Regions from separate parts of the Streptomyces sp. NPDC047982 genome, predicted to be linked through region 1. Evidence: riboswitches for the same ligand, from Rfam matches in the RefSeq annotation. Region 1 holds a riboswitch; the other holds the start of a gene.
What was found. Region 1 has a riboswitch for glycine ahead of gcvT (glycine cleavage system aminomethyltransferase GcvT). Riboswitches for the same ligand answer to the same signal wherever they lie in the genome.
Positions count from the first base shown of each region.

Region 2: linked by a shared signal. The riboswitch ahead of gcvP (aminomethyl-transferring glycine dehydrogenase) and the one ahead of gcvT (glycine cleavage system aminomethyltransferase GcvT) in region 1 are both predicted to bind glycine.

Region 1 is NZ_JBIDBS010000009.1:213,615-217,861, reverse strand. It holds gene ACGF2V_RS14165 (enhanced serine sensitivity protein SseB C-terminal domain-containing protein) at 1-132, opposite strand, end outside; gene ACGF2V_RS14160 (enhanced serine sensitivity protein SseB) at 330-1,100, opposite strand; gene ACGF2V_RS14155 (AAA family ATPase) at 1,346-2,053, opposite strand; glycine riboswitch at 2,209-2,307, shown strand; gene gcvT (glycine cleavage system aminomethyltransferase GcvT) at 2,453-3,619, shown strand; gene gcvH (glycine cleavage system protein GcvH) at 3,753-4,130, shown strand; gene glyA (serine hydroxymethyltransferase) at 4,150-4,247, shown strand, end outside.
Region 2 is NZ_JBIDBS010000018.1:164,796-169,042, forward strand. It holds gene gcvP (aminomethyl-transferring glycine dehydrogenase) at 1-2,278, opposite strand, end outside; glycine riboswitch at 2,472-2,567, opposite strand; gene ACGF2V_RS22630 (PRC-barrel domain-containing protein) at 2,699-3,067, shown strand; gene ACGF2V_RS22635 (DNA polymerase IV) at 2,992-4,247, opposite strand, start outside.

The DNA of each region.
Region 1 (4,247 bases):
CCAGAGAAGCATCCAGACGCGGCCGTTCGCGAGTGTCTGGAGCAACGCCTCGTACGCGTCGTAGCGCCCGGGCGTCACTTGGCGCAGCATGTGCTCGACCTGCCCGGCCGCCGCGGTGCCTGACGCACTCACTGGTTCCGCCCCTCTTCGATCCACTGTGCCGGCCCACCGCTCCCGGGGCACCCGGGCGCGGCATGATGCCGTCACACCCGCCATGAAACCAGCTTATGTGCCGGTCCTGACACCGACTTGACGCCTCGGGCCGGGAAGGTGGTCCGCGGCGTGCGCGGTGAGCGGTCCGCCCACCGCGCGTCCCGCACTGGCGTTCGCTACCGCGGGACGCGCTGGTAGAACGGACGGATCCGCTCCCGCATCCAGTCCCCGACCGGGTCCTGCGCCACGTCGAGCAGGACCAGGTTGACCGGCCAGGGCACCGTCACGCGGCCGAGCGCGCGGCCCAGCGCGTCCATCGGGGCGTCGCGCGCGGCCTCGTCCCAGGCGGCGAACTCGACGCCGATGAAGAGGACGGGGTCGCCGCCCTCGATGCTGGCCAGCGTGCGGCGGGCGGTGAGCACGACGCCGCTCTCCTCGAATTCCCCGGCGGCGGCGGAGAGGAAGTCGACAGGCTCCTCCTGCCAGTCCGGCTCGTACAGGCGGACCCGGCCTCCGGTGGCCGGTCCGTCCAGCGGGGTGCGTCCGGAGCGGCAGAGCTCGGCCACGGCGGGCGGCGGGAGCGGCATCCCGACCACGCCGCCGGGGTTCACGGCGATGCCGAGCTGCGGGGGCAGGCCGCGGGCGAATTCGACGGCGGGGGCGACGGTGTAGGACATCCGGTCGCCGACGCAGCCGAGGAACTGCTCTTCGGAGCTGAAGACGGGGACGTACGCGGCTCCGTCGATCTCCAGCGTCGGCAGGTCGAGGTCCGTGGAGTCGGGGCCGCCGCCGCCCGGCAGCGGCACCCATACGTGGCTGCGCCCGAGCACCTCGACGAGGCGCCCGCCGGCCTCCGCGACTCCCACCGAGGCCATCAGCACCTCTTCGAGCTCGTTGGCCGGCCATCCGCCCTGCGGATGGGACTGGACCTGCGCCGGAATGTCCACTGCTTCCCCTTCTTTCCCGAGCTCCTGCCCGAGCCTTCCGGCAGAAGGTTACGACCTGGGGCGGCAGGGCGGATCAGGGAGCGTCGTCGTGCGGCTTCGATCGCGAGGTGCAGGGGGGAGTCGATGCGGCGCGGAGGGGGTCTCCCCCAGGTCGAGCGAAGCCGGGACCCCGGGGAGGACCGACGGCGACGCGGCAAGCGCAGTCGCGGGGCGGCGCCGGCCCGCCCCCTGCCGTCCCGAGGTCGTCAGCGTCCCTCCCGGAGGTCGTCCGGGCCCGCTCCGGGCTCCGTGAACGTGATGTGGTCCAGCAGCCCCGCCGCCTCCCGGTCCAGGAGCACCGCCGAGGCGCAGCCGGACGGCAGCAGCCCCTTCTCGGCGTCCCGCAGCAGCCGGCCCACGGCCCTGCGGTGCCGGGCGAACGCGTACCCGGAAACGCCCCGGCCGCGTTCTCGCTGTCCCTCGCGCGCGGTCCGCGGCGTGACGTCGAGCAGGAGCAGGTGGAGGTCCCGGCCCCGGCGCCGTGCGTCACGGGCCAGCCAGCGGCGTACCCATGCCTGCGTTCCGCAGTCGTGCACGACGACGGACTCGCCCGAGCGCAGCGCCCGCCGCAGCCCCGCATAGTGGGCGAGGCGGACGAGAGGGCGGTAGAGGGCGTACGGAAGCAGGCGGGGCATCAGCCGCGCCCAGCGGTCCCGGGTGTCCTGCGAATCGATGGCGCGGACCGTGGCCGCGCGCCGGATGAGGGTGGATTTGCCGCTGCCGGGCAGCCCGGAGACCACCACCACGTCGCCCGCCGCGAAGCACAGGCCGCGCGGGGTGTGTCCGCCGCGTCGCCGCAGGTCGCGCACGACCGGCTCGGGACGGCCGAGCGCCGCCCCGGCCGAGGCCCCGGCCTGCGCGGGCATCGCGCCGTGCGCGGCCCCCGCGGTCGTCGCGTACCGCCGTGACGTCATCGCCCGCCCCCCTGTCGGATGTCCGCCCATGGCCGAAGTGTAAAGAAGTGGTAATGCGACACAACCGTCCACGCCGTTGAACTGCCCCGGGGACCGGGGCTCCACTCCGGCGCGATGCGTGCGATGATGGCCCGGCCAACTGCATACAGGCCGTTTGAATCCGCGCGGGAGAGTTCCGGTTCACCGCGTGGGCCGGGCGCCGAAGGAGCAAGTTCCTCCCTTGAATCTCTCAGGCCCCGTACCGCGCGGATGAGGCAGATCTGAAAAGCGGGCCGCTCGGCGGCTCCACCCAAGGTGCAAGCCGAACCGGACCCTTCCGGGGCTTTCGGCGAACCTCTCAGGTTCCGATGACAGATGGGGAGGGATCGTCCTCGCCGTCGTGCCCCCGGGAGCCACACCATGACCACCGCACCCCGCCGTACAGCCCACCCGTCTCCCACCACCACCCTGTCCGAAGGCGCTTCGCGCCACAGCCCCATTCAGGCCCTGCACCGTTCGCTGGGCGCGACCATGACCGACTTCGCGGGCTGGGACATGCCGCTGCGGTACGCCAGCGAGCGCGACGAGCACAACGCGGTCCGTACCAAGGCCGGCCTCTTCGACCTGTCGCACATGGGTGAGATCACCGTCACCGGCCCCGGTGCGGTGGACTTCCTGAACTTCGCGCTGGTCGGCAACATCGGCACCGTCGCCGTCGGCCGCGCCCGTTACACCATGATCTGCGCCGAGGACGGCGGCATCCTCGACGACCTGATCGTGTACCGGCTGGGCGAGGCCGAGTACATGGTCGTCGCCAACGCGGGCAACGCCCAGATCGTGCTGGACGCGCTCACCGCGCGGGCCGAGGGCTTCGACGCCGAGGTGCGCGACGACCGCGACGCGTACGCGCTGCTCGCCGTGCAGGGCCCCGCCTCCTCGGCCATCCTGGCCTCGGTCACCGACGCCGATCTGGACGGTCTGAAGTACTACGCCGGGCTGCCGGGCACGGTCGCCGGTGTCCCCGCGCTGATCGCCCGTACCGGCTACACCGGCGAGGACGGCTTCGAACTGTTCGTCGCGCCCGAGCACGCCGAGCAGCTGTGGAAGGCCCTCACCGAGGCGGGCGCCCCGCACGGCCTGGTCCCGTGCGGACTCTCCTGCCGCGACACGCTGCGCCTGGAGGCGGGCATGCCGCTCTACGGCCACGAGCTGACCACCGCGCTGACCCCGTTCGACGCCGGTCTCGGCCGGGTCGTGAAGTTCGAGAAGGAGGGCGACTTCGTCGGCCGCGAGGCCCTGAAGGCCGCCGCCGAGCGCGCCGAGACCGCCCCGCCCCGCAAGCTCGTCGGGCTGGTCGCCGAGGGCCGCCGGGTGCCGCGCGCCGGCTACCGCGTGGTCGTCGGCGGCGAGGTCGTCGGCGAGGTGACCTCGGGCGCCCCGTCGCCCACGCTCGGCAAGCCGATCGCCATCGCGTACGTCGACGTCGCCCACGCCACGCCCGGCGCCGAGGGCGTCGGAGTGGACATCCGGGGCAACCACGAGCCGTACCAGGTCGTGGCACTGCCGTTCTACAAGCGCCGGAAGTGACGCCCGTCCGCGGTGCCGGAAGAGGTCCCGGCGCCGCGAGCGGCCTCCGCACGCCCAAAAGTGACGTAATCGCGTCTCATACCGTAAGACCACCGTTCATCAGCACTCCCCCGCGTACAGGAGAATTCAGGTCATGAGCAACCCCCAGCAGCTGCGTTACAGCAAGGAGCACGAGTGGCTGTCGGCCGCCGAGGACGGTGTCGCCACGATCGGCATCACCGAGTTCGCCGCCAACGCGCTCGGTGACGTCGTCTACGCGCAGCTCCCCGAGGTCGGCGACACGGTGACCGCGGGCGAGACCTGCGGCGAACTGGAGTCGACCAAGTCGGTGAGCGACCTGTACTCGCCGGTGACCGGCGAGGTCACCGCCGCGAACCAGGACGTCGTGGACGACCCGTCGCTGGTGAACTCCGCTCCCTTCGAAGGCGGCTGGCTGTTCAAGGTACGTGTCGCGGAGGAGCCGAAGGACCTGCTCTCCGCCGACGAGTACACCGAGTTCTCCGGCAACTGAGACCCCAAGGGACCACCTGATGTCGCTTCTCAACTCCTCCCTCCACGAGCTGGACCCGGACGTCGCCGCCGCCGTCGACGCCGAGCTCCACCGCCAGCAGTCCACCCTCGAGATGAT
Region 2 (4,247 bases), on a different contig from region 1:
AACCCCACGGAGCGGCCGAGATCGGTCCGACCCCGGTCGCGGGGCCCGCGGCGGGCTGCAGCGGGTGGTTGGGCAGGTACGGCGCGAGGTGTGCGCGCACACCGACCGGGCCCACGCCGGGGCCGCCGCCGCCGTGCGGGATGCAGAAGGTCTTGTGCAGGTTCAGGTGCGAGACGTCGCCGCCGAACCGGCCCGGCTTCGCGAGGCCGACCAGGGCGTTGAGGTTGGCGCCGTCCACGTAGACCTGACCACCGGCGTCGTGCACCTCTGCGCAGATGTCCGCGACGTGCTCCTCGAACACACCGTGCGTCGACGGGTAGGTGATCATGAGCACGGCGAGCTCGTCGCGGTGCTTCTCGATCTTGGCGCGCAGGTCCTCGACGTCGACCTCGCCGTCGTCGGCGGTCTTCACCACGACGACCTTCATGCCGGCCATCACCGCGCTGGCGGCGTTGGTGCCGTGCGCGGAGGACGGAATGAGACAGACGGTCCGCTGGTCGTCACCGTTGGCCCGGTGGTAGGCGCGCACGGCCAGCAGGCCCGCGAACTCTCCCTGCGAGCCGGCGTTCGGCTGGATCGACACCGTGTCGTAGCCGGTGACCTCGGCGAGGCGCTCCTCCAGCTCACGGATGAGGGTGAGGAAGCCCTGCGCCTGGTCGACCGGGGCGAAGGGGTGCAGCGCACCGAACTCGGGCCAGGTGATCGGCTCCATCTCGGTCGTCGCGTTCAGCTTCATGGTGCAGGAGCCGAGCGGGATCATGCCGCGGTCCAGGGCGTAGTCCCGGTCGGCGAGCCCGCGCAGGTAGCGCAGCATGGCTGTCTCGGAACGGTGCTGGTGGAAGACCGGGTGCGTGAGGAACTCGCCGGTTCGCAGCAGGTCCTCGGGCAGCGCGTCGGCGGCCTCGGCGTCCAGCGCGTCGATGTCGCCCTCGGCGCCGAAGGCGGCCCAGACGGCGGCGATCTGCGCACGCGTGGTGGTCTCGTCGCAGGCGACGGACACCAGGTCCGCGTCGACGAGCCGCAGGTTGACCCCGCGCTCGCGGGCACCGGCCACGACGTCGGCGGCCCTGCCCGGGACGCGCACGGTGAGGGTGTCGAAGTAGCTGTCGGTCACGACGTCGGCACCGGAGGCGCGCAGCCCTGCGGCGAGGACCGTCGCGTAGCGGTGGGTGCGCCGGGCGATCAGCCGCAGGCCGTCGGGGCCGTGGTAGACGGCGTACATCCCGGCCATCACGGCGAGCAGCACCTGTGCGGTGCAGATGTTGCTGGTGGCCTTCTCGCGGCGGATGTGCTGCTCGCGGGTCTGGAGGGCCAGCCGGTACGCCTTGTTGCCGTCCGCGTCGACGGAGACGCCGACGAGGCGTCCCGGCAGGCTGCGGGCGAACTTCTCGCGTACGGCCATGTAGCCGGCGTGCGGTCCCCCGAAGCCCATGGGGACGCCGAAGCGCTGCGTGGTGCCGACGGCGATGTCGGCGCCCAGCTCGCCCGGCGAGGTGAGCAGCGTGAGGGCCAGCAGGTCGGCGGCGACGGTGACGACCGCGCCGAGTCCGTGGGCCTGCTCGATGACGCGCCGGGGGTCGCGTACCGTGCCGGACGCGCCCGGGTACTGCAGGAGGACGCCGAAGACGCCCCGCTCGGCGACTTCGGCGGGGATGCCGTCGGTGAGGTCGGCGACGACGACCTCCACACCGGTCGGTTCGGCGCGGGTTTCGATGACGGCGATCGTCTGCGGCAGGGCGTCGGCGTCGACCAGGAAGACGCCGTCCTTGACCTTGCCGACCCGCCGCGAGAGCGCCATCGCCTCGGCGGCCGCGGTGCCCTCGTCGAGCAGGGATGCGCCGGAGGTGGGCAGCCCGGTGAGGTCGGCGACCATGGTCTGGAAGTTGAGCAGCGCCTCCAGCCGACCCTGCGAGATCTCCGGCTGGTACGGCGTGTAGGCCGTGTACCAGGCGGGGTTCTCCATGACGTTGCGGAGGATCACCGGCGGCGTGAAGGTGCCGTAGTAGCCGAGCCCGATCATCGGGGCCAGCACCTGGTTGCGGTCGGCCAGGGCGCGCAGCTCGGCAAGGACCTCGGCCTCGGTGCGAGCGTCCGGCAGGCCGAGCGCCTCGGCGCTCTTGATGACGTCGGGCACCGCGGCCGCGGTCAGCTCGTCCAGCGATCCGTAACCGACCTGGGCGAGCATCTTCGACTGTGCCTCGGCATCGGGACCGATGTGGCGCTGTTCGAACGGAATGCCCTGCTCCAGCTGGGAGAGCGGACTGCGACGGGGGGTCATGGTGGAGGCCTCCTGGTCTGTCACGACCTGCGAGGGGCACCGCGGCGCGGGTGCCCGAACGGCCTCCCCCTCTGTCATCGCGACCTGAGAGCTTCACCGGCGTGCCTGGGGCACACCGGCTTTCACCGTCGGTGAGGAAGGGAACCGAACCGGCACTCGGCCGCACGGGACCCGCCCTGCTTTCCAGAGTGACCTCGTCCGTGCGGTACGGGGGCCTGAGAGATTCCGGGGAGGATTTGCTCCTTCGGCGCCTCCGGATCGGTTCCGGAGGCTCTCCCGCACGGGGTCAGCGGCCGTCACCAGCCTACCAGCGGGGTTCGTGACGGAGTTCTCGAGTGGCCAACCCCTCGATTGTGCCTTTCCGTAGTGCTTGTGGAGTAGCCAGTGCTTGTGGAGTAGCCGCGACCAGTGGGAGGGATCGTGCAGACCGACATCGATCCGCGCAGCCTGATCGGCCGCAAGGCGTTCGACCGCAAGGGCACCAAGATCGGAACCGTGGACGAGGTGTACCTCGACGACGCGACCGGCGTGCCCGAGTGGGCGGCCGTACGCACCGGACTCTTCAGCCGGGACGCGTTCGTCCCGCTGGAACCCAGCGAATTCGTGGAGGACACACTCCGCGTCCCCTTCGACCGCGCACTGATCAAGGAAGCGCCCGACTTCGGTGTCGGCCGCCACCTCTCACCGGACCAGGAGCTTCAGCTCTACCGGCACTACGGCCTCGACTCCTCGGCCGGGGAGACCTCCGCGGACAGTGACTTCGGGAAGCTGGCGGGCCAGGAGGAGTAGTCCGCCGGATCGCGCACGAGTGGCATCGGCTCGGCCGGCCGCAGCTCCGGGTCGTCGGTCCGGAACGTCCGCACCCGCCCGGGCGCCGACCCCGGTTCCTCGAACCGGACCGTCACCCGGCCGAGCCCGCTGCCCTGCACCCAGCCATGGCCGTAGGTGTCGTGGTGGACGTCGTGGCCGGCGGGCCAGCCCCTGGCCGCGAGCCGTTCGGCGGTCTCCGGCGTCTCCTCGGGCGCACCGGCCACCGCACCGTCCGGCTCGTACCCCTCTTCCGCGTCCGTACCGGCCGTGTCCTCGGCGGCGGCCCGCTCACCGGCGGCTTGGGCGAACAGGTCCTCCTGGGTGTAGTCGGCGAGGCCCGTGACCCCCACCCCCAGGAGTCGCACGCCCCCGGTGGTGTCGACGGCCTCCAGGAGCCTCGCGGCGGCCTCCCGGACCACCGCGGGGTCGTCCGTGGGCCCGCGCAGCGTCTCGGACCTCGTGAGCGTGGAGAAGTCGTAGCGCCGCACCTTCAGCACCACCGTGCGCCCGGACCGTCCCGCTCCCCGCAGCCGCCGGACGCACCGGTCGGCCAGCCGCTCCACCTCCGTCCTGACCCGTACCCGATCGTGCAGGTCCGTGTCGAAGGTGTCCTCGACCGACACCGACTTCGCGTCGCGTTCGGCGACCACGGGCCGGTCGTCGTGCCCGAGGGCCATGCGGTACAACGACTCGCCATGCGCCTTGCCGAGCAGCCGTACGAGCTCCGCCTCGCCCGCCTCGGCCAGGTCGTCGACCGTCGTCATCCCGGCCCGGCGCAGATGGTCGGCCGTCGCGGGACCGACGCCGGGGAGGATCCGCACGGGCTTGGGCGCGAGCAGGGCCCGCTCCGTCCCCGGTTCGATGAGCCGCAGACCGTTCGGTTTCGCCTCCTCCGACGCGATCTTGGCCAGCATCTTGGACCCCGCGAGTCCGACCGAGCCGGTGAGCCCGGTGACGGCCTCGATGACCGCGCGCAGCTCCTTCCCGATCGCCAGCGCGCAGGCCGTGTCGTCGGCCACCCCGCCGGCTTCCAGGTCGACGAACGCCTCGTCCAGGCTGAGCGGTTCCACCAGCGGGGAGAGCCGTCTCAGGAGCTCCATCACCTGGTCACTGACCGCTCGGTACAGATGGAAGCGGGGCACCAGATAGGCCGCGTTGG